One region of the Mesorhizobium sp. L2C066B000 genome, then DNA from elsewhere that is predicted to be linked to it. Evidence: predicted binding sites of a transcription regulator. Region 1 holds the regulator's gene; each other region holds the start of a gene.
The links. The regulator LexA, encoded in region 1, represses DNA repair genes until DNA is damaged. The targets are predictions, from matches to a motif close to TGTTCNNNNTGTGTTCNG.
Positions count from the first base shown of each region.

Region 2: the regulator LexA is predicted to act here: its motif matches at 3,297-3,314, upstream of X733_RS147195 (sel1 repeat family protein).
Region 3: the regulator LexA is predicted to act here: its motif matches at 2,322-2,339, upstream of dnaE (DNA polymerase III subunit alpha).
Region 4: the regulator LexA is predicted to act here: its motif matches at 3,481-3,498, upstream of X733_RS149180 (PA0069 family radical SAM protein).

Region 1 is NZ_AYWZ01000019.1:80,517-86,487, reverse strand. It holds gene X733_RS139455 (AMP-binding protein) at 1-288, shown strand, start outside; gene kynA (tryptophan 2,3-dioxygenase) at 285-1,121, shown strand; gene kynU (kynureninase) at 1,228-2,469, opposite strand; gene X733_RS139470 (GntR family transcriptional regulator) at 2,639-3,403, shown strand; gene lexA (transcriptional repressor LexA) at 3,609-4,391, shown strand; gene X733_RS139480 (ComEC/Rec2 family competence protein) at 4,385-5,971, opposite strand, start outside.
Region 2 is NZ_AYWZ01000009.1:9,224-15,194, reverse strand. It holds gene X733_RS147170 (endonuclease/exonuclease/phosphatase family protein) at 1-167, opposite strand, end outside; gene X733_RS147175 (AMP nucleosidase) at 320-1,780, opposite strand; gene X733_RS147180 (hypothetical protein) at 2,058-2,252, opposite strand; gene X733_RS1000000170270 (hypothetical protein) at 2,292-2,444, opposite strand; gene X733_RS147185 (DUF2147 domain-containing protein) at 2,669-3,010, opposite strand; gene X733_RS147195 (sel1 repeat family protein) at 3,448-3,714, shown strand; gene X733_RS147200 (ABC transporter substrate-binding protein) at 4,101-5,222, shown strand; gene X733_RS147205 (acetyl/propionyl/methylcrotonyl-CoA carboxylase subunit alpha) at 5,272-5,971, opposite strand, start outside.
Region 3 is NZ_AYWZ01000001.1:1,740,611-1,746,581, forward strand. It holds gene X733_RS157915 (acetyl/propionyl/methylcrotonyl-CoA carboxylase subunit alpha) at 193-2,205, shown strand; gene dnaE (DNA polymerase III subunit alpha) at 2,466-5,971, shown strand, end outside.
Region 4 is NZ_AYWZ01000007.1:80,730-86,700, reverse strand. It holds gene X733_RS149165 (F0F1 ATP synthase subunit B) at 50-649, shown strand; gene X733_RS149170 (F0F1 ATP synthase subunit B) at 660-1,151, shown strand; gene X733_RS149175 (ribonuclease HII) at 1,399-2,097, opposite strand; gene X733_RS149180 (PA0069 family radical SAM protein) at 2,252-3,406, opposite strand; gene X733_RS149185 (glycosyltransferase) at 3,557-4,060, shown strand; gene X733_RS149190 (hypothetical protein) at 4,313-5,287, shown strand; gene X733_RS149195 (hypothetical protein) at 5,277-5,708, opposite strand; gene moaB (molybdenum cofactor biosynthesis protein B) at 5,835-5,971, opposite strand, start outside.

The DNA of each region.
Region 1 (5,971 bases):
ATCGCCGGCCCCGAGGTCGAAGCGGCGCTGCTCTCGCATCCCGACGTCGCCGAATGCGCGGTGACCGGCGCCGAGGACCGCGAGCGCGGCCAGATCGTCGAGGCGCATATCGTGCTTGTGCAAGGTGTTTCGCCGGACGCATTGACCGTCAAACGCCTGCAGGACCACGTCAAGGCAACGATCGCGCCCTACAAATATCCGCGTTCGGTGAAGTTCATCGACGCCTTGCCCAAAACCCAGACCGGCAAGATCCAGCGCTTCCGGTTGCGCGCGGAGAAGAGCAATTGAGCCAGCCGCACGATCCGGCGTCCGATGGCGCGCAGATGTCTTTCAAGGAGCGGATGTCCTACAGCGACTATCTGCAGCTGGACAAGGTGCTCGATGCGCAGGCGCCGCTGTCTTCTGCCCATGACGAGATGCTGTTCATCATCCAGCATCAGACATCGGAATTGTGGATGAAGCTCGCTTTACACGAGATCGGCGCCGCGATCCGCTCTATCCGCGCCGACCGCCTCGAACCGAGCTTCAAGATGCTGTCTCGCGTCGCGCGAATCTTCGAGCAGCTCAACAATGCCTGGGACGTGCTGCGCACGATGACGCCCAGCGAATACACCGAGTTTCGCGACGCGCTCGGCCAATCCTCGGGCTTCCAGTCCTGGCAGTACCGCGCCATCGAGTTCATGGCCGGCAACCGCAACCTAGCCATGCTCGGGCCGCACAAGCACCGGCGCGATCTTACGGACAGGCTGGAAGCGATCCTGGCCACGCCGTCGCTGTACGACGAGGCGCTTCTGCTTTTGGCGCGCAATGGCTTCGACATCGGCGCCGATGCCGGGCGCACGGACTGGCGCGAGACGCGCGGTGAGAACGAAGACGTGCTGGCTGCTTGGCAAACCGTCTACCGCGACCCGCAGCGCTACTGGATGCTCTACGAACTGGCCGAGAAGCTGGTCGACTTCGAGGATTACTTCCGCCGCTGGCGCTTCAACCACGTCACAACGGTCGAACGCATCATCGGCTTGAAGCGCGGCACCGGCGGCACCTCAGGCGCCTCCTATCTGAAGAAGATGCTGGAGGTCGTGCTGTTTCCGGAGCTCTGGACGGTCCGCACCCGGCTCTAGAGCATTTCACCGTTTAACGTAAACGGCGAAATGCTCTAGCTCTTTGATTTGACGCAATTGCGGACGGAAAACCGCTTCACACTTTTCCTGAAATTGCTCTGGTTTCTCACGTAACCGCGGTCTTCACCGCGAAGCGGGCGTCCTGCCAGGCGCCGGTGCGCAGAATATCCTCCAGGACTTCGACCGCCTGCCAGACATCGCCATATCCGACATAGAGCGGCGTGAAGCCGAAACGGATGGTCGACGGCGCCCGGAAATCGCCGATCACGCCGCGCTCGATCAGCGCGCGCATCACCTGATAGCCATGCGGATGGAGGAACGACACCTGGCTGCCGCGCTGGCTGCCGTCGCGAGGACTTTCCAGTTCAAGCCCGTAGGCGCCGCATCTGGCTTCGACGAGCTGGATAAACAGGTCGGTCAGCGCGATACTTTTTCTGCGCACCGCCGCCATGTCGACGTCGTTCCAGATATCGAGCGCGCCTTTGAGCGCCCGCATCGACAGCACCGGCTGCGTTCCGCACAGGAAGCGGCGGATCCCGCTGCCAACGGCAAAGCCCTGCTCGAAGGCAAACGGCCGCGCATGGCCCCACCAGCCGCTGAGCGGCTGGCTGATATCTCCATGGTGGCGCTCGGCCGCGTAGATGAAGGCCGGCGAGCCCGGGCCGCCATTGAGGTATTTGTAGGTGCAGCCGACAGCGAAATCGGCATTGGCACGGTCGAGTTCGACCGGCAAGGCACCGGCGGTGTGGCAGAGATCCCAGATGATCAGCGCGCCGGCGTCATGTGCCTTGCGCGTCAGCGCCGCCATGTCGCGCAACTGGCCGGATTTGTAGTTGACATGGTTGACTAGGATGACGGCAACGCTGTCGTCGATCAGGTCCTCGATTGCGGCCGCGTCGACGCCCTCCAGCCGCAGCCGCGTTCCCGGCCGGGTCGAGGCGACGCCTTCGGCCATGTAGAGGTCGGTCGGGAAACTGTCGCCCTCGGCAACGATGACCGACCGATCCGGCCGCATGCCGAGCGCTGCGTGCAGCAGCTTGTAGATGTTGATAGAGGTTGTGTCGCAGACCACCGTCTGCCCATCAGCCGCGCCGATCAGTCGCCCGAGCTGATCTCCGAGTTCCACCGGCATGTTGAACCAGCCGGCGGTGTTCCAGGCGCGAATGAGGTCGTGCGCCCATTCCTGCGTGGCGGCCTGCTGCAGTTCGCTGAAGACGACCGCTGACGCGGCGCCCAGGGAATTGCCGTCGAGATAAATCACGCCTTGCGGCAAGACAAAGCGTTCGCGCATGGAGCGCAGCGGATCGGCGGCATCCATTGCTTCGATTGCAGCGAGATCGGGTGTCATCATGATCCGGCGCCCCTCCATGGACAAACGCGCGCGGCGGAGCCTGCCCGCCCAAACATGCCGTCGACTTTGAGTGGTCGCCCTTGAACTGTCAACATTATATATAATTCACCCATTGAAAGGCTTTGATATATAATGCTCAGCCGAGCGTTTTGTCTGATGGATCACGATGCTGGATGACGAGCAGACCTCGAAGACGGAAGTGGCCTATCGCCTGCTCAGGCGCGATATTCTTGCGACCCGGCTGGCGCCTGCCGCGCCGTTGAAGCTGAGCACGCTGCGCAACACCTACGGCATCGGCTGGACGCCGTTGCGCGAGGCGCTGTCGCGGCTGGAGGCGGAACGGCTTGTGACCGCCATCAGCAACCGCGGGTTTGCGGTCGCTCCCGTCTCTCGGGCGGAGCTCGAGGATTTGGCGCGTGCGCGGCTCGTGGTCGAACTGCCCCTGCTGGTGGAATCGGTCGAGAAGGGCGACCGCGAGTGGGAAGACGCGGTCGTTGCCGCCCACTATCGTCTCTCACGGTGCGGGTCTGTTCTCGACGATCCATCGGATGATGCGGTCGACGCGTGGTACGAAAAACACGATGCCTTCCATGCGGCGCTGCTCAGTGCCGCGACATCCAGCTGGCTGCTGCGCTTCAATGCAACGATTTCCGACCAATTGCATCGCCATCACCGCTTTCTGGGTCTGGCCCCCACGCTGCGCGCCGCCGCCGGCCGCACGGATGGGCACCGGAAGGCCGTGGCGGCCCTGCGCGACGCCGTGGCGATCGAACACCATACCGCCCTGATGGAAGCGGCCCTCGATCGCGACGTCGAACGTGCGAAAACTCTGATGACCGCTCACATCGGCTCCACGCTGCAGGTCTATGCCCAGAGCGAACCCGGCGCGGATGCTGCGCAGCCCCGTCCGAAAGGGAAGCGGCGATCGTAACCGACGACGCAGGGCACTTTGTCTTCGTTTCACCCCGTTGCTGGCAACTGGGCGCAGGCGGCGCTCGCAGCGCCGAACGTTACGCTGAACATAACGTCAACACATTCATTAAACTTTAAAAGGTTGCGGAACACAACTGGAACAGATAGTGTTTGTTCTGGGTTTGTTTTTTCCGATTCTGGTTTCAGAACCCTTGGGGGCCGCGATGCTGACGCGCAAACAACATGAGCTTCTGATGTTCATCCATGAACGCCTGAAGGAGAGCGGAATCCCGCCGTCCTTCGACGAGATGAAGGAAGCGCTCGACCTCGCCTCCAAGTCCGGCATCCACCGACTGATCACAGCGCTTGAGGAGCGCGGTTTCATTCGCCGGCTGCCGAACCGGGCGCGCGCGCTGGAAGTGCTGCGGCTACCCGACTCGATCGCACCAGGCCTCAACGCGGCGAGGAAGTTTTCGCCGAGCGTCATTCAGGGCAGTCTTGGTCAAGCCGGCCAAGGGCAAGGCGGCCAGGGACAAGGCGGGATGGGCCAAGGCGGTCTCGGCCGCCAGATCAAGCCGGGCTCGCCGTCGCGTTCGATGTCTGCCGGCAATGACGATGCCGTTTCCTCGATTTCAATCCCGGTGATGGGACGCATCGCCGCCGGCGTGCCGATCGACGCCATCCAGCATCAGACCCATTCGATCTCGGTGCCGCCCGACATGATCATGGGCGGCGAACACTACGCGCTCGAGGTCAAGGGCGATTCGATGATCGAGGCCGGCATTTTCGATGGCGACACGGTCATCATCCGCAATGCCGACACAGCCAGCCCCGGCGAGATCGTGGTGGCGCTGGTCGACGATGAGGAAGCGACCCTGAAACGCTTCCGCCGCAAGGGCGCCTCGATCGCCCTGGAAGCCGCCAACCCGGCCTACGAGACCCGCATTTTTGGACCGGACAGGGTGAAGGTGCAGGGCAAGCTTGTCGGATTGATCCGGCGCTACTGAGCCGGCTTGGGTTTGTACTTTTCACGCTGGTTGTAAGGCGGCAGGCCGCGCGCTTCGCGGGAGAAGCGGCGCTGCTCGTGCCAGGGGCGATACGGCTTGTCGACGGCGAAGCGGATGGTTGGCGCTGCAGCTGCCGATTGCGGATCGAAGAAGACGGCGGCGCTGCCGTCGCGGGCCAGCTGTTTCTTCGTCACGACCAGCACCAGCGGGTCGCGGCACGGATTGTAGGCCGTGGCGTCATCGATGACGATCAGGCTAGCGAAGGCACAGGCCGGCCGCGCCGTCTTGCGGTCTTTGGCAAGGGCTACAATGGCTCCGGAAGGGTGTCGGGCGATACAGAGATCGCCCATGCAATAGAAGGGCGACCCGGGCGGCAGATCGAGCGGATCGAGATCGAACCGCGTATCTGTTGCCTCGAAAATCTCGGGCGGGATAATGGTTTCGGCCCGCAGCGCCCGTTTCCAATTGTCCGTGGTGAATTCGTTGGAGCCTTCGCGGTTGAGGGCGAGTTCGCCGCCACCGATCGGCATGGCCACCAGATGCGCATCCTCGGATATGAGCACGTCGGGCGTAAGCACCTGCGGCACCGTCAACAGGCCGGCCAGCGCGAAAGGCACGGCCGCCAGCCTGAGCCAGGTGGTGGCCATGGTGGCGATGACGAGGGCGACCGCCACCAACAGCACCGAGCGGATGGAGATCAGCCCGACGGCGTCGACCGGCGAGCGCTCGGAAATCCAGGCCGATATAGCGATCATCGCCATCAGACCCTTGCCCATCACATAGAGGAACGGCCCGTCGGCGCCGAACGGCATCGCCAGTGCGCTGAGCACGGCAAAGGGCATGACGATCAACGAAACAATCGGCATCACGGCCAGATTGGCGATCAGGCTGAGCGGCGACACACGCTGAAAATGCCAAATGGCGAACAGCAAGGTTGCACTGCCGGCGATGATCGAGGTCATGGCGAGGCCGCCCATGGCCAGCGCGAATTTTCGCGACAGGAAGCCGACGAAGGAGCGCTTTGCCGGCGGCGTTCTCACCTTGTCGGCGCGGTAATCGGCCCAGCCGGCATAGGCGCCGACAAGGGCGGCGGTGGCGGCAAACGACATCTGGAAGCTGGGACCGACCACCTCGTGCGGCGACACCAGGATGACGGCAATGGCGGAGATCGCCAGATTGCGCATGGTGAGTGCGGCGCGATCAAACAGCACGGCGACAAGCATGACCGCCAGCATGATGAAGCTGCGCTCGGCGGCAACCACGACGCCTGAAATAACGAGATAGGCGGCGATCGAGACAAGCGCTGCCGCGGCCGCATATTTCTTCACCGGCCGGCGCGATGAGAAATCGGGAAACAGCGCAAAGGCGCCACGCAGCAACGCCATGATGGTGCCGGCAACCAGCGCCATGTGCAGGCCGGAGATGGAGATGATGTGGTAGATGCCGGTGCGCCGCATCGCTTCGTTGACCTCGTCCGGGATGCCGGCGCGCACCCCGACAATCAACGCCGCGGCAATCTCGCCTTCGGCGCCGCCGATCTTGCCCCTGATATGGTCGGCAATGTTTTCGCGCGCGTTCTC
Region 2 (5,971 bases), on a different contig from region 1:
CCCGCCTGCAGGCGAAACGAGGTGGCGAGCAGCGGCAGCGCAATCAGCCCCATCAGCACGGCAAAATGGATGCGGAAATGGGCGAAGGAATCGAAGGCCGGATGCAGTGCGCCAAAGAACCCGGCTACAAGCGCGGCCGAGAGGCCGAGCATTGCCAGGAACGCCATTGAAGCCATCATCTTTCGCACGCGTGCCATCAGACCGGGTTTTGCCCATAGACCGGGTAATACATTGCCGAGGTATCAGGCCTTTATCGGCTGAAATGCGGCCCAATCAAGATGACGAAACGCCTCGCGGCAAACATTTACGGCAAGCCGGTCTACTGAAAGGCCGTCTCCGAAAAGCTTCTCAGCTTGCGCGAATGCAACCGTTCCATCGGCATTTCCGCCAGCTTCTCCATCGCCTTGATGCCGATGGTCAGATGCTGCGCCACTTGCCGCTTGTAGAATTCGGTCGCCATGCCGGGCAGCTTCAACTCGCCATGCAGCGGCTTGTCGGAGACGCAAAGCAGCGTGCCGTAGGGCACGCGGAAGCGGAAGCCATTGGCGGCGATCGTGGCCGATTCCATATCGAGCGCGATGGCGCGCGACTGCGACAGCCGCTGCACCGGTCCGCGCTGGTCGCGCAGTTCCCAGTTGCGGTTGTCGATGGTGGCGACGGTGCCAGTGCGCATGATGCGCTTGAGATCGTAGCCGGAAAGTCCGGTGACTTCGGCGACCGCCTCCTGCAGCGCCACCTGGATCTCGGCCAGCGGCGGTATCGGCACCCACACCGGCAGGTCATCGTCCAGCACATGGTCTTCCCGGACATAGGCATGCGCCAGCACATAGTCGCCCAGCGCCTGAGTGTTGCGCAGGCCGGCGCAATGGCCGAGCATCAGCCATGCATGTGGCCGCAGCACCGCGACATGGTCGGTGATCGTCTTGGCGTTGGACGGGCCGACGCCGATGTTGACCATGGTGATGCCGCCATGGTTCGGCTTCTTCAGATGATAGGCTGGCATCTGAGGCAGGCGCGGCGCCGCCACGCCTTCGCTGGGCGCGTTTTGCCCTGCCTTGGTGATGACATTGCCCGGTTCGACGAATTCGGTATAGCCGTGGCCGCCTTCAGCCATCTGGGCCCGCGCGCGGGCGACGAACTCGTCGATGTAGAACTGGTAGTTGGTGAACAGCACGAAGTTCTGGAAATGCTGCGGGCTGGTCGCGGTGTAGTGCGTCATGCGGTGCAGCGAATAGTCGATGCGCTGCGCCGTGAACGGCGCCAGCGGCCTTGGTTCGCCGAACGCGACCTCGAAGGTGCCGTTGGCGATCTGGTCGTCGGTGCCGTCGAGATCCGGCACGTCGAACAGGTCGCGGATCGGCCGTTTGATGCGGTCGGCGGCGGCGCCATCGACATGGGTTCCTTCAAGGAACGCGAAATGCAGCGGGATCGGCGTGGTCGATTCCGAAACCGTTACCGGCACGCCGTGATTGCGCATGATCAGGCGAAGCTGCTCTACGAGATAGCGTTCGAACAGCACCGGCTGGGTGATGGTGGTCGAGAAATGCCCGGGGGTCGGCATGTGGCCGTAGGCCTGGCGCGAGTCGATCTGGGTGAACGAATTGGTGGTGACGCCGATCTCCGGGTAGAAGGCGCGGTAGCGCTTGCTTTCGTCGCCGCCGGCGGCAAGCGTGGCAAAGGAGTCGCGCAGAAACTTGGTGTTGCGGTCGTAGAGCACCTGCAAGGCGGCCACGGCCTTTTTGGCGTCGTCGAAGCTCTGCTTGCCGAAAGGCTCCGGCATGACGACCGATTCGATAGCTTGTGGGTAGATTCGCTTTTCCATGGCTCAATATAGAGACTTGAGGCCGCACTTGGGAGGGGAGGGTGGCCGCCAAGTGGTCGATTTATTCGTCCACGCCCAAGGTGTGCTGAGATTCAGGTAAGGCTGAGCCGGAGTCGAGGACGGGCGCGAAGCGACCAAACTGGTTGGCTTCGAGAACCGGAGCGGAGCGTACTCGAAGCATGTGAGCACCAAGGCCGCCACTTGCAGGCCAGCATCACCTTAATACCGGCACACCTTACCCGCGCTGCAGACTGACCAGCAAGACAAAGCCGACGCCATGCTTCTTCGTCGCCGGCGCGTCGATCGTCGTGTCGGCATTGGCCCGCATCATCGGCATGGCCAGGACCGGCGCCGACAACACGACCAGAACGAGCGCCGCCCGCGGCAGGAGCCGAAGGGTCTGGAGGGCGTTGATGGCGATGCGGTTCATGGCTTTTGCTTTTCTGTTTGGATCTATGTCTTTGTCGTCTCAGGGGCGAAAATGGTTCATGCAATCGAATTGGCAGGAACTGGCTGCATTCCAGGAACGGGCCGGACGGCCGGATTCGGCCACGAGGATGGCGAAGAGCATCCCGAACAGGCTCATCAACAGGCAGACGATGGTGAAGCGGCGAGCGAGCATTTGCGTAGTGTCTCCTTGAACACGCCATCAAATGCCCTGATGCGACTGAACCGGCGCTGATGCCGACGTTCATCTGCGGTTCAAAGTGATTGACGAGGTCTTAGAGAGAGCGTCGGTTCGGGTTTGCGCCGCCGCAAACGGCACGGTCGTCGCTATGGCGCGGACCGTCCTGCAAAGAAAACGGGGCCTGTGAAGGCCCCGTTGGTCAACTCAAAGCAGCAAGATCAGAGCTTGTGCCAGGTCTGGCTCTTGCAGATCAGCCCGCCGAGCACGCAGCCGCTCATTTTGAGCGAGGTGCCCGACAGTGTTGCCTTGCCCGAATAGGTCTTGTCGTTTGCCGGATCGGTGATGTTGCCGGCATATTTGTTGGCCCCGGCCGCCTTGAGCGAACCGATGGTCTTCCCGGCATATTTGCCGGTCTTCAGGGTGATGGAGAATGAACCGCTGCCGCCGATAACTGCTGTGTCGCCGGCTTGTGTCTTCCAATTGCCTTCGATCGGATCGGCCCAAGCCGCACCAGCCATCATCACGGCGGCCGCCAGGGCCAAGCTCACTTTGCGAAACATATCTGTCCTCCCTGGTTTAGATGGGGCAGCCGCCTCTCTGCCCCTTACGCAAACGTAAGCTAATCCAGCTCCCGGCAAAACAAAAGCGTGCCGCGACGGAAGGTTTCGCAATTTTCATGCGGGGTCGGGAGAGTGCAGCCCGTGGAAATGAAACGATCGAGGCGTTGGCTTTGGTTCGCGTGGTTAGCAGAGTGTTGATCGGCGCCTTGCAAATTTTCGTCAAATCGGTCGAGAAACGGCGGGATTGCTGACTTTGTATCCTTAACGAATTTCCGCGTTTACCTCTTGTTTTAGCTTTGTTTTCTCCAAATTAAGCACGCCATTTAACGACGGATTCAAGGCTCGGCCTCATTCTCGGAAGCATCGAAAGAGCGGCTCCCCAGGGAACACCGGGGGACAGAAGAGGCCCGCTCTCGGGAGCCAGACAGGGGACTAAAATGGCACGTTTTGAAATGCTTGAAGCCGGCTTCGGCGCCATGGGGGCAACTGCCCAGGCCGACATTCTTTTCGAACTGGGCATGATGTATGCGACCGGCCGCGATTGCGAGACCGATGTCGTTGCCGCCCACAAATGGTTCAACATCGCCGCCATCAAGGGCTCGGTCCGCGCCGCGGAACTGCGCTCGGAACTGTCGGCCGCAATGTCCAAGGTCGAGATCGCCAAGGCGCTGCGCGAAGCCCGCGAATGGATGACGATGCACTGAGATCGCGAGCAGATTATCGCAGGCAGATTATCGAAAACAGGGAAGCCCCGGGATCAAGACCGCAAAGACGGTCGGAACCGGTGAAACGACGAGGCCGCGACAAGACGGCCGACCATGAAAGAACAAGAACGCGGCAGGCCGGCACGGTCCAGTCGTGCACAATGGGGACGGCGGGCAGGTTTTCGTGGCGCGGGGGCGCATGGGGACTGCTACGAGCAAAAAGCCACGACCGGCCGGAACAGGCTGGCGTGGCTTTTTGCGTTGATGAGGCCCAATCGAGCGGCGCCGATGCGCCTAGACAGGCCCAATGAAGGATGAAATTGTCCCGCCTTCGGAAAGAAGCGCGGCCAGAGCGGCTGCGCGAGTGTGGGAGGAGTTCTATCACCATGAAAAAAACGGGTATTTTGAGCGCGGCCGTATTTGGCCTGATGATGAGCGCGCCGGTTGCCTTTGCCGATGACATCACCATTTCGGTGGTCGGCCCGATGACCGGACAGCTCGCCACGATCGGCGATCAGTTCAAGCAGGGCGCAACGGCAGCCGCCGATGCGATCAACGCCGCCGGCGGTGTCAACGGCTCGATAATCAAGCTCGACATCGAGGACGACCAGTGCGATCCCAAGCAGGCGGTTTCTGTGGCCAACCGGATCGTTGCCAACAGCGTCAAGTTTATTGACGGCCATGCCTGTTCAGGTTCGAGCATCCCGGCTTCCGCCGTCTACGCCGAGGCCGGCGCGCTGATGATGAGCCCGGCCTCTTCAAATCCCGAGCTGACCGATGCCGCCGCCAAGGCCGGCTGGCCGACGATCATGCGTCTCTATACGCGTGACGACGCGCAGGGCGCCTTCATTGGCCCGTGGATCGCCAAGAAATATGCCGGCAAGAATGTCGTTATCCTGCATGACAAGAGCGCCTACGGTCAGGGCGTTGCCGATGCCGTGAAGGCGACGATGAATGCCGGTGGCCTCAAGGAGATCGACTATGAAGGCATCAATGCCGGCGAGAAGGATTATTCGGCTCTCGTCACCAAGCTGAAGGACCTCAAGGCCGACGTTGTCTATTTCGGCGGCTATCACCCGGAAGCCGGGCTTATCCTGCGTCAGTCGGCCGAGCAGAGCGTCAAGTTCCAGCTGATCATGCCGGACTCGATCGCCTCGCCGGAATTCTGGCAGGTCGCCGGCCCCGCCGGTGAAGGCACCCTGTTCGTCTTCCCGTCGGACCCGCAGGCCAAGCCGGAAGCCAAGGAGGCCATCGCCAAGATCAAGGCGGGCGGCTTCGTGCCGGAAGGCTTTACGCTGTTCTCCTACGCCGTCGTTCAGGCGTTTGCAGAGGGCGTCAAGCGCGCCGGAACGGACGATCCGGTCAAGGTAGCCGAAGCGCTGAAGAACGGCACGCCCTTCAGCACCGTGGTCGGCGACGTGACCTTCGACGAGAAGGGCGATCTGAAGAACGCCAGCTACGACATCAACCAGTGGCACGACGGCAAATACGCACCGATCGCGCAGTAAGCGGCCGCGTACTCATGGAAATGGCCGGGCTTGTCCCGGCCATTTTTGTTCAAGCCTCCAGCCGGCTTGCAGCCTCTTCAACGAAGCGCACCAGCACCGTTCCGTCGGTGACCTGCGCGCCCTCTGTGGCGATTTCCGCGATCACGCCGTCATGGCTGGCCGCGATCGTGTGCTCCATCTTCATCGCTTCCAGGATCAACAGCGGCTGGCCCTTGATCACCCTTTCGCCCTTTGCCGCGCGCACCAGCTTGACCACGCCTGGCATCGGCGCGCGCAGGCTGCCGGAAGCGGCGGCCGCCTCGTCGGTGCGCGCCAGCGGATCCGGGACGAGGAAACTGTAGCCGACCGCGCCTTCGAACACGGTGACGTGGCCTGGCCAGCGGGCAAGGCGAGGGGCGGCGCGAAGATCATGCGAATTGACGCTGTCATAGGGCGCGTCCAGCGCCACCTCGAAGCGCCCGTCCGGCCGCACTGAAACACGCGCCAGTATATCGTCCTCGCCATGGCGCAGGCGCGTGCGGCGCGCAACGCTGTGGAAATGCGCATAGCCGGCAAGCGACGACCACGGATCGTTCGACGGCGGCAAAGCACCGGCGCCCGCCGCGGCAAGGGCCGCCGCGGCAACGATCTCGCTGCTCGGCGGGGCGACCGCGGTCAGCGCTTCCTGATGCCTGCCGATCAGGCCGGTATCGACATCACCAGCCGAAAAATCGGCGTTCGCGGCAAGTGCCGCGAGAAAGGCGGTGTTG
Region 3 (5,971 bases), on a different contig from region 1:
TTTATACTGTTTCAACCCGATTTGGCGACCAAATATGGCGCAAATCTTGGCCCAGTCGTCGGCGAGCCCAACCTTCGCCCCTCGGCACGGCCCTGGCGGGCAGGGAGTGTCTTGATGGGTGCGCTGCCGGCGGTGCTTGAGCCAGGCTGCCGAAGCCCATAAGAAGGACGAAAGACCGAGGAAACGCCTTCGATGTTCACGAAAATCCTGATCGCCAATCGCGGCGAGATTGCTTGCCGCGTCATCAAGACGGCGCGCAGGATGGGGATTGCCACCGTAGCGGTCTATTCCGACGCCGATCGCGACGCCGTGCACGTCGAAATGGCCGACGAAGCCGTGCATATCGGGCCATCGCCTGCCGCGCAAAGCTATCTTCTGCCTGAAAAGATCATCGCTGCCTGCAAGGAGACGGGCGCGCAGGCCGTGCATCCCGGCTACGGTTTTCTGTCGGAGCGGGCCGCCTTCTGCGAAGCGCTTGAGGCTGAGGGCATTGTCTTCATCGGTCCGAAACCCAAGGCTATCAAGGCGATGGGCGACAAGATCGAATCGAAGAAGTTCGCCAAGGCCGCTGAGGTGTCGACGGTTCCCGGCTGGCTTGGTGTCATCGAAAATGCCGACCATGCCGAAAAGATCGCCGGCGAGATCGGTTATCCCGTGATGATCAAGGCCTCGGCCGGCGGCGGCGGTAAAGGCATGCGCATTGCCTGGAGCCAGTCGGAAGTGCGCGACGGCTTCGACCGGGCGCGCTCGGAGGCGAAAAGCTCGTTCGGCGACGACCGAGTCTTCATCGAAAAGTTCGTCGTCGATCCGCGTCATATCGAAATCCAGGTGCTGGCCGACGCGCATGGCACCGCCCTCTATCTCGGCGAGCGCGAATGCTCGATCCAGCGCCGGAACCAGAAGGTTGCGGAAGAGGCGCCGTCGCCATTCCTCGATGCCAGGACGCGCAAGGCCATGGGCGAGCAGGCCGTGGCGCTGGCCAAGGCGGTCGACTACCAGAGCGCCGGCACCGTCGAGTTCATCGTCGATGCTGAAAAGAACTTCTATTTCCTTGAAATGAATACACGATTGCAGGTCGAGCATCCGGTGACGGAGCTTGTTACCGGCATCGACCTGGTCGAGCAGATGATCCGTGTCGCCGCCGGCGAGAAGCTGGCGATCGAGCAGAGCGATGTCAAGCTGAACGGCTGGGCGGTGGAAAGCCGGCTCTATGCCGAGGATCCCTATCGCAATTTCCTGCCCTCGATCGGCCGGTTGACGCGCTACCGGCCGCCGGAGGAGGGCAAGTTCGGCGATGTCTTCATCCGCAACGACACCGGCGTCACCGAAGGCTCCGAGATTTCGATGTTCTATGATCCGATGGTGGCAAAACTCTGCACCTGGGCGCCCACGCGTATCGAGGCCATCGATGCCATGTCGGAAGCGCTGGACAGTTTCGTCGTCGACGGCATCGAGCACAACATCCCGTTCCTGGCGGCGCTGATGCAGCATCCGCGCTGGCGCGAGGGGCGGATATCGACGGGCTTCATCGCCGAGGAATATCCTGACGGCTTCGCGCCGATCGTGCCCAATGGCGATGAAAAGGCAGTGCTGGCGGCGATCGCCACCGCGGTCGAGCTTCTGCGCCGCGATCGGCTTGACCGGCTGGGCGGGCGGCTGGCGCCGCATTCGGGCGCACTCAAGCGCGATTGGGTGGTGAAGCTCGGCGACGACTATCTCCAGGCTTCGATCATCGAGGGCATGATCTCCATTCCGATGGAAATCGATCTGTCGGTCGATGGCGGCAAAGCGCTGACCGTGGCGTCCGACTGGCGGTCGGGCGACCTCATCTGGCGCGGCACTGTCGGTGCCCGCAAGGTCACGGCGCAGATCAGGCCGGCGCCGAACGGCCTGCGCATTGCCTGGAAAGGCATGTCGGTGACGGCGCGCGCCATGCTGCCGCGCACGGCGGAGCTGGAAAGGCTGATGCCGGAGAAGGTGGCGCCGGACACGTCCAAGATGCTGCTTTGCCCGATGCCGGGCCTGGTCGTGTCGATCGCGGTTGCCGAGGGGCAGGAGGTCAAGGCCGGCGAGACGCTGGCCGTGGTCGAGGCGATGAAGATGGAAAACGTGCTGCGCGCCGACCGCGATCTTGTCGTGTCGAAGCTCAACGCCAAGCCGGGTGACAGCCTGGCTGTCGATGCGGTGATCATGGAGTTCGCCTAGAGATTGTTTGGAAATTCTACTCCGGCGGCCATCTGAAGGTGGTTTCTGCGCTTCCCGTGCTCACGGACCAATGGCCGCTGCGCTCCGGTTCTCGAAACCACCATCATATGACTCGCCAGAGCGAATTTCGAACAATCTCTGAGCCGTGCGGCTGGGTACGGAAGCCTGTGGTCGGTGGTCATTTGTGCTGGACTGGCATCGCCCGGTCCGGGACAATACATCTCCATCGACTCAAAGCCCTTCGAGCAATTTGAAACATCATGGCGGATGACAAACTTCCACGCGATCCCCTGAGGCGCGAAGCAGCGCTCGCTGCTGCGCGCCCGGAGGCGCCGGCGCGGCCGTTCATCCATCTGCGCGTGCATTCGGCGTATTCGCTGCTCGAGGGCGCCTTGCAGGTCGCCGCCGTTGTCGGTCATGCAGTCAAGGACGAGTGCCCGGCAATCGCAGTCACCGACACAAACAATCTGTTCGGCGCGCTGGAATTTGCCCAGAAGGCGGTGAAGGAAGGCATCCAGCCGATTATCGGTTGCCAGATCGATCTCGCCTTTTCCGGCGAGACCAGCGACGCGCAGCGCGACCGCCGCCGCCATGGTCCGGAGATGCACGCCGTGGTGCTGCTCGCCGCCACCGAGGCCGGCTACAGCAACCTCGTCAGGCTGGTCAGCCAGGTCTATCTGGAGACGCCGCCGGGCGAGCCCGTGCATCTGACGTCAGCAATGCTGGAAGGCCATAGCGATGGCCTGATCTGCCTCAGCGGCGGGCCGCGCGGCCCGATCGGCCGGGCGCTGAAGGAGGATCGCCGAGATCTTGCCGAGACGCGGCTTCTGGCACTCAAGGCGCTGTTCGGCGACCGGCTCTATGTCGAGCTGGACCGTGTTTCCGGTTATGACCGCGCTATCGAGAAATCATCGGTCGACCTTGCCTATATCCATGATCTGCCGCTGGTCGCCACGAATGAGGCGTTCTTCGCCGCCCGCGACGACTATGACGCGCATGATGCGCTGATCGCCATTGCCGAAGGGTCGGTCGTTGCCGCCGACAACCGCCGCCGCCTGACATCGGACAATTTCCTGCGCAGTCAGGCCGATATGGCAAGGCTGTTTGCCGACCTGCCTGAGGCGATCGACAACACCGTCGAGATCGCCCTACGCTGCTCCTATTATCCCAAGACCCGCAACCCGATCCTGCCGCGCTTTACCGGCGGCGATGTGGCCGACAATGAGGTGGCGCTGAAGGCCGAGGCCGATGAACTGCGCCGGCAGGCCCATGAAGGTCTCGACGCCCGGCTGGCGGCGCATGGACCCACCGCCGGCTACACGGTTGAACAATACCGCGAGCGGCTCGATTTCGAACTCTCCATCATCGAGAAGATGAAATTTCCCGGTTACTTCCTGATCGTGGCCGACTTCATCAAATGGGCGAAGGCGCAAGGCATTCCGGTCGGGCCGGGCCGTGGTTCGGGCGCCGGATCGCTGGTCGCTTATTCCACCACCATCACCGATATCGATCCGCTGCGCTTCTCGCTGCTGTTCGAGCGCTTCCTCAATCCGGACCGCGTGTCGATGCCCGACTTCGACATCGACTTCTGCCAGGATCGGCGCGAAGAGGTCATCCGCTACGTCCAGCAGAAATATGGCCGCGACCAGGTGGGACAAATCATCACCTTCGGTACGCTGCAGGCGCGCGCGGTGCTGCGCGACGTCGGCCGCGTGCTGCAAATGCCTTACGGCCAAGTCGACAAGCTCTCCAAGATGGTGCCGCAGAACCCGGCCAACCCGGTCAAGCTGGCGGATGCCATCGCCAACGAGCCGCGCTTTGCCGAGGAGGCCGAGAAGGAGCCGATCGTGCAGACGCTGCTCGATATGGCGCAAAAGCTGGAAGGGCTCTACCGCCACGCTTCGACGCACGCCGCCGGCATCGTCATCGGCGACCGGCCCTTGTCGGAACTGGTGCCGATGTACCGCGATCCGCGCTCCGACATGCCGGTCACCCAGTTCAACATGAAATATGTCGAGCAGGCCGGGCTGGTAAAATTCGACTTCCTCGGCCTGAAGACGCTGACGGTGCTGGAGACGGCGGTGAAGCTGATCCGCCGGCGCGGCATCGAGATCGACCTGGCGACGATCCCGCTCGACGATCCTGAAACCTACGCCATGCTGTCGCGCGGCGAAGTGGTCGGTGTGTTCCAGGTGGAAAGTGCCGGCATGCGCAAGGCGCTGATCGGCATGCGGCCCGACTGCATCGAGGACATCATCGCGCTGGTGGCGCTCTACCGTCCCGGCCCGATGGAGAACATCCCGACCTACAACGCCAGAAAGCATGGCGAAGAGGAGATGGCATCGATCCATCCCAAGATCGACCATCTGGTGAAGGAGACGCAAGGCGTCATCGTCTACCAGGAACAGGTGATGCAGATCGCGCAGGAACTGTCAGGCTATTCGCTCGGCGAAGCCGATCTGCTGCGTCGCGCGATGGGCAAGAAGATCCGCGCCGAAATGGACAAGCAGCGCGAGCGCTTCGTCACCGGTGCGGTCGAACGCGGCGTCGGCAAGCCGCAGGCCGACTTCATCTTCGACCTTCTGGCCAAGTTCGCCGACTACGGCTTCAACAAATCGCACGCGGCCGCCTACGCCGTCGTGTCCTACCAGACCGCCTATCTCAAGGCGCATTACCCCGTCGAGTTCCTGGCGGCGTCGATGACGCTCGACATGGGCAATACCGACAAACTCGCCGATTTCCGCCAGGATGCGCTGCGTCTCGGCATCGAGGTGGTGCCGCCGTCAGTGATGACCAGCTTCCGCAATTTCGAGGTCGGCGAGAACCGCATTTACTATTCGCTGGCGGCCCTCAAGGGCGTCGGCGACGCTGCGGTCGAGCACATCGTCGCCATGCGCGGCGAAAAGCCGTTCAAGAATCTCGCCGATTTCTGTGAAAGGGTCGATCCCAAGATCGTCGGCAAGCGCGTCTTCGAAAGCCTGATCATGGCCGGCGCGCTCGACTGCTTCGGCCACGACCGCGCCCAGATGATGGCCGGCGTCGAACGGATGATGGGGCTGGCTTCTCTGGCGCAGCAGAATGCCATTTCGGGCCAGCACGACATTTTCGGCGCGTCGCTCGGCGCGCAGCAGCAGGCGCTCAATTTGCCGCAGACCGATCCGTGGCTTGCCGCCGACCGGCTGCACCGCGAATTCCAGGTCGTCGGCTTCTATCTTTCGGCGCATCCGCTCGACGAGTACAAGGCGGCCCTGCAGAAGATGCGCGTGCAAAACTGGGGCGAGTTCTCGGCTGCGGTCAAACGCGGTGCCGCCGCGGGCCGGCTCGCCGGCACCGTCACCACCAAGCAGGAGCGCAAGACCCGAACCGGCAACAAGATGGGCGTCATCGCCTTTTCCGACACATCTGGCCAATATGAAGCCGTGCTGTTTTCGGAAGGGTTGGCGCAGTATCGCGATCTGCTCGAGCCCGGACGTTCGGTGGTGATCACCGTTTCGGCCGAGGATAGGCCCGAAGGGGTCAATCTGCGCATCCAGACGGTGCAGTCGCTGGAGGATGAGGCCAGCCGTATCCAGAAGGCGCTGCGCATCTTCGTGCGCGATGCGGCTCCGATCGGCATGCTGGCCGGCCAACTGGCGGTGAAGGGCGAGGGCCAGGTCAGCTTCGTGCTGATCAAGGAAGCCGGGCAAGGTGAGATCGAGATCGAATTGCCCAATCGCTACCGCATCTCGCCGCAGATCGCGTCGGCCATGCGCGCGGTGCCGGGTGT
Region 4 (5,971 bases), on a different contig from region 1:
ATTGGCTGGCCGCATTCCTGCGGCCATGCCTGATATCAGGGGATAGTCCATGTTCGTGACATCTGCGTTTGCGCAAGAGTCCGCACCCGCCGCTGAAGGCGCCCATACCGGTACGGAAGGCGACACGCATTCCGGCACCGGCGTGCCTGCCGAGGCGCACGGCACGTTCCCGCCATTCGATCCGGCGACGTTTCCGTCCCAGCTTCTGTGGCTGGCGATCACGTTCGGGCTGTTCTATTTGTTCCTGAAGAAGGTGGTGATGCCGCGCCTTGGCGGCATCATCGACGTCCGCAGCGATCGCATCACGCAGGACCTCGACCAGGCCGCCAGGCTGAAGGGCGAGGCCGACGCCGCCGTTGCCGCTTACGAGCAGGAACTGGCGGAAGCCAAGGCCAAGGCCAACGCGATCGGGCAGCAGGCCAACGACGCTGCCAAGGCTGAAGCCGAGGCTGCCCGCAAGAAGGTCGAGGCCGCCCTCGACAAGAAGCTCGGCGAGGCCGAGGCCAGCATTGCTTCCATCAAGGCCAACGCCATGAAGGAAGTCGGCACGATTGCCGAGGACACCGCTTCAGCCATCGTCGATGCGCTTGTCGGCGGCAAGACCAGCAAGGCCGAGATCTTGGCTGCGGTCAAATCCGTGGCCCGGTGAGGAGCACATTATGGACGCCACATCTCTCGCAACGCTCTGGGCAACGGTTGCCCTCGTCATTTTCCTCGGCGTTGCCGTTTACATCAAGGTGCCGGGCCTGATCGCCAAGTCGCTCGACGCCCGCGCGACCAAGATCAGCGACGAGCTTGCGGAAGCCCGCCGGTTGCGCGAAGAGGCCCAGCAACTGCTCGGCCAATACCAGAAGAAGCGCAAGGAAGCCGAGCAGGAGGCCGCAGCCATCGTCGCTGCCGCCAAGCGCGAGGCCGACATGCTTGCCGCCGAGGCGCACAAGAAGACCGAAGACTATGTCACCCGTCGCACTGCGCTTGCCGAGCAGAAGATCGGCCAGGCAGAGCGCGAAGCCGTCGCCGAAGTGCGCGCCAGCGCCGTCGACATCGCCGTCGAGGCGGCCCGCACGCTGCTCGCCGGCAAGATCGACGCCAAGGCCGGCGCGGATCTTTTCAAGTCCGCGCTGCAGGACGTGAAGGCCAGGCTGAACTGAGCGGGGTTAACTCGCTGACATCAAGCCGCCCGGGCAACCTGGCGGCTTTTTTGTTGAGCGGCGACGGACATTGGCGAAGGCGGTGGTGCGCCTGATCTCCCCCCTCGAGGGGGAGATGTCGCCAAAGGCGACAGAGGGGGTCGGTTCGACCAGGCGCGACGCTCTTTCTGCGACCAAGAAGGGCTAGCGCTTCACGCGCGGTGACCCCCTCTGGCCTGCCGGCCATCTCCCCCTCAAGGGGGGAGATTTAGCTGTCCAACCCGACAAACCCTTCTTCCTCAACCACCTCAACCCCACCCAGCCTGAACGGCGCGAATGACGCCCGGTGCAGCCTTGCCACCGGCCCATGCGCTTCGATCGCGGTGCGGTGCCGCACGGTGGCGTAGCCCATATGGACCTCGAACCCGTAGCGCTCGTGATGGCTGCCGCAGCCGCACATCATGCGGTCGCGCATCACCTTGGCGACGATCGAGGCGGCGGCGATCGATTGCGAGCGCTGGTCGCCCTTGATCAGCGCGCGGCCTTCGCAGAGGAGACCCGGCGGCACATCGCGGCCATCGGCCAGCGCCAGCTTTGCCTGGATCGGCAGGCCGGCAAGGGCGCGGCGCATGGCTTCCAGGCTGGCCTTGAGGATATTGCTGCCGTCAATGCCTTCGGCGCTGACCGAGGCCATCGACACGCCGAGCGCTGACCCCAGGATTTTCAGGAACAGCGCCTCGCGCTGCAAATGGTTGAGCCGTTTGGAATCGTCTAGCCCGTCGGGAATGTTGGCGGGATCGAGGATCACCGCCGCCGCCACCACCGGCCCCGCCAGCGGACCGCGGCCGGCCTCGTCCATGCCTGCCACCGGCCAAAGGCCTTCAGCCATCGCCTTCGTCTCGAAGGAGAAGTCGGGCTTTTCGACGATTTCGAAAAGAAGCGGAGAATCGGAACGCGCGCGAGCCATGTTGCGGCGAGGTTCGCATCGGCTCCGATTCTCCGCAAGTCCCTCCAGGGTCGAGTGGGGCAAGACCGGGAGGGCACCGTCTGCAGGCCGGGGGACAGGCCGGACGGGATTCTTGGGTCGCCTGCCAACCACGAGGGCAGGGCAGGCGCTACTTTCAGAGCAGCATCAGCTGCTCGGTCGCCTTGGCGGCGGCTACAAACTGGTCGGTTCGGAGCGTGCGCCGCTCGGCGTTGAGGCCGAGCCGCTTGGCCGTGATCTCGAAGCGCCGGCCGATCTGCCAGGCATAGGGGCCGGCGCCTTTCATCCGCTTGCCCCATTCCGAATCATAGTCCTTGCCGTCGCGCATCGAACGGATCAGCGACATCACGTGCCGGTAGCGGTCGGGATAATGGCGCAGCAGCCAGTCCTTGAAGATCGGCGCCACCTCGAGCGGCAGGCGCAGGATCACATAGCCGGCCTCGCGGGCGCCTGCGGCGCGTGCCGAATCGAGGATACGCTCCATCTCCTGGTCGGTCAGGCCGGGGATGATCGGCGCCACCATGACAGAGGCCGGGATGCCGGCATCGGAAAGCTGCCGGATCGCCTCGAGGCGCTTGGTCGGCGTCGACGCGCGTGGCTCCATGGTGCGCGCCAGCATGCGGTCCATCGTCGTCACCGACAGCGCCACCTTGGCCAGCCCGCGTTCGGCCATGCGCGACAAGATGTCGATGTCGCGCGTCACCAGATGGGATTTGGTGACGATGCCGACCGGATGGCCGCGCGCCTCCAGCACTTCGAGGATCTCGCGCATAATCCGGTATTGTTTCTCGATCGGCTGGTAGGGATCGGTGTTGGTGCCGATGGCGATGGTGCGCGGCTGATAGCCATCCTTCGACAGTTCCTTGTCGAGCAGCCGCGCCGCATCCGGCTTGGCAAACAGCTTCGCTTCGAAATCCAGCCCCGGCGACAGGCCCATGAAGGAATGCGTCGGCCGGGCGAAACAATAGACGCAGCCATGCTCGCAGCCGCGATAGGGGTTGATCGAGCGGTCGAAGGAAATGTCGGGCGATTCGTTGCGGGTGATGATGGTGCGCGGCTTCTCGACCTGCACTTCGGTCTTGAACGGCGGCAATTCCTCCAGCGAATTCCAGCCGTCGTCGAACACATGCCGGCTGACCGGCTCGAACCGGCCGGACGGGTTGATGCCCGCGGAACGGCCGCGGTTGCGATCCGGACGGACGCGCATGCCGCTCTGTTCGATCATCGCATTGGCCATCTCGGCTCGCCCTGCTCCGAAAGCAGCAATGTCCGCACGCACGATATGTTCCATTTTGGCCCTTTCCCAAGGACTGTCGGCTGGCTGTCGAATCGCTCTGTTCATGAAAATAATCCTATTTCGCTGATGAGAACAAAGCAAGAACTTTTTCGTTGGGCCATGCAAAACTGGCGCTGCGCCGGGCTTTCCGCTATTCGGCTAAAAATGCTCAGCGTTCTCATCGAAACCCGGGATGACGAAGAAGGCCTTGCCCGCACGCTCGCCTCGTTGATCGGCGGCGCGGTCGAGGGCGTGGTGCGCGATGTCATCGTCTGCGACACCGGCTCGACCGACCAGACGCATCGGGTTGCCGATCATGCCGGCTGCCACTTCGTGGCCGGCGGCATTGCCGCGGGAATCAGGCAGGCGAAGGGTGACTGGCTGCTGTTTCTGGAACCCGGCGCAAGGCTGGCGGAGGGCTGGATCGACGACGTTGTCGCTCACACGGCGCGGCAAACCATGCCGGCGCGCTTTTGCCGTGCGCGCGGCAGCCGCACGCCGTTCCTGTCACGGGTGTTTTCGGGCAACCGGGCGCTGGCCGAAGGGCTGGTCATCAGCAAGCGCCAGGCCGCTGCCCTGTCGAAGAACGCGCACAGCGCCGAAGCCCTTGCGCGCGGTCTCGCCACCAGGCGGCTCGACGCCGAAATTTGGCTGGCGCCGAAGAAGTGATGTTTCTCCCTTTTCCCGTTCCCAGGGAGAAGGGTGCCCGAAGGGCGGATGAGGGGCAGCGTCGGCGTCTCATCCGCATTGGCACGGTCGCAGCACCATCCCTCTTTTTCGCCGCAAAAAGCTATTGTGCATTGCACAAAAGCTGACGCGGGATTAGCATTCCGTTGATGCGGGATATCGGGGTTTGGGTAGTGCCGGAGCGGTAAGCAAGCGCCGCGTCGTCGTTGCTGCCGTTCATATCTGAGGACCCCGATGAACCTTTCGTCCCCTGACAAATCCGGCGCCCCCAGCCTGGAAGCCATTGCCCGCAACGGCAGCCTGCTCCGCCGCGTTGCGGTGCGTATTCCGACCTATCTCTCCGACCTGCGCGAAAATCCCGCATGGCTGCCGATGTTCGTGCTTGCCCGCACCATGCCGGCGCGCAAGCTGCACTGGCTTGGCGCCAAAGCCGCGCGCCCCGCGCAGAGTGCCGGAGCTACGATGTTCAGGGGCGTCGACCTCAAGTCGATCCTCGCGGCGCTGCGCACCGATGGCCTGTTCTCCGGACTGGTCCTTCCGCAGGCAATCCACGAAGAGATCGCCAGCTTTGCTCAGAGCACGCCGTGCTTCGGCAATTTCGACCGCCGGCTCGAATTCATGCCCGGAGAACACGCAGAAGCCGAGAAGCGGTTCGGCCGCTCTTTGCTCAGCGGACACTATTTCGAGCGCATCCTCGGCTGCAAGGCGGCACTCGCCATCCAGAACGACCCGCTGCTGCTCGACATCGCCCAGCACTATCTGGGCGGGCAGGCAAAGCTGATCACCACGCGTATCTGGTGGAGCTTTCCGACCGGCGAGGCTTCCGACGCCGACAAGAACCTTGCCTCGCTCGGCAAATATCATTTCGATCTCGACGACTGGCGGATGCTGAAATTCTTCTTCTATCTCAAGCCCTGCGATGCCGGCACCGGCCCGCATGTCTATGTCAAAGGCAGCCACAACAGGCGCAGCCTCAAGCACCAGTTGACGCTGCTGGTCGGCCATCCGGCGCAAGACGTGCTCAAGGTCTATGGCGACGACAGCCCGGTCACGCTGACCGGCGAGGCCGGCCTCGGCTTCGTCGAGGACCCGTTCGGCTTCCACATGGGCACCGTGCCGTCCACCACGCCACGGCTGATGATGGAGGTCGGCTTCGGCGTCTCGCCGCCCTCGCGCCGCCGCTTCCACGGCGAACCGGTCATCCGCTGAGGCCGGAGCGGATCTCGACCGGCATCCAGCGCGCTTGCCGCCGGGCAATGCGACCCTCTTTGTTCTCGGCATCATAGTCCATTGGGACCGGCTCGCGGTTGAACCGCGGCCGGTCATCCAGCGCATTGACGATGACGATCGCTCTCGGTTCGCCGTCGGTGGTCACAGCAGCGACATAGACGCCGCAGTCCCGGCAGATGAGATAATCGGCGGTGCGCAATCCGAACCGGTATCGGTGCAGCCGCGCCTCGTCCTCGACCGAGACGATCAATCGGCCCTGCGGATCGGCGGCGGCGCGTGAGCCATGCCGGACGCAGAAGGCGCACTGGCAGGCGCGGATCTCCATCTCGGCCGGCTCCATTCCCGTTTCGAACGTCAGGTGGATGTTGCCGCAATGGCAGCCGCCGCGGTGCGCGCTCATTGGATCTCTTCCGTCTTGACTTGGCGACAGACTATCCGCCCGACGACCCGGAGGAAATGACCTCTCGAAGGCGCAGCCGCCATTCTGCCTGACAAAGGCAGCACTTGGCCGGCACTTTGCCTTGGTTTACGAGGCGGCCTTGCCGCGCCGCAAATGCTCGTCCAGGCGCGGCATGATCTCGACGAAGTTGCAGGGCATGTGGCGGTAGTCGAGCTGCGGTTTCAGGATGCCGTCCCAGGCGTCCCTGCAGGCGCCGGTCGAGC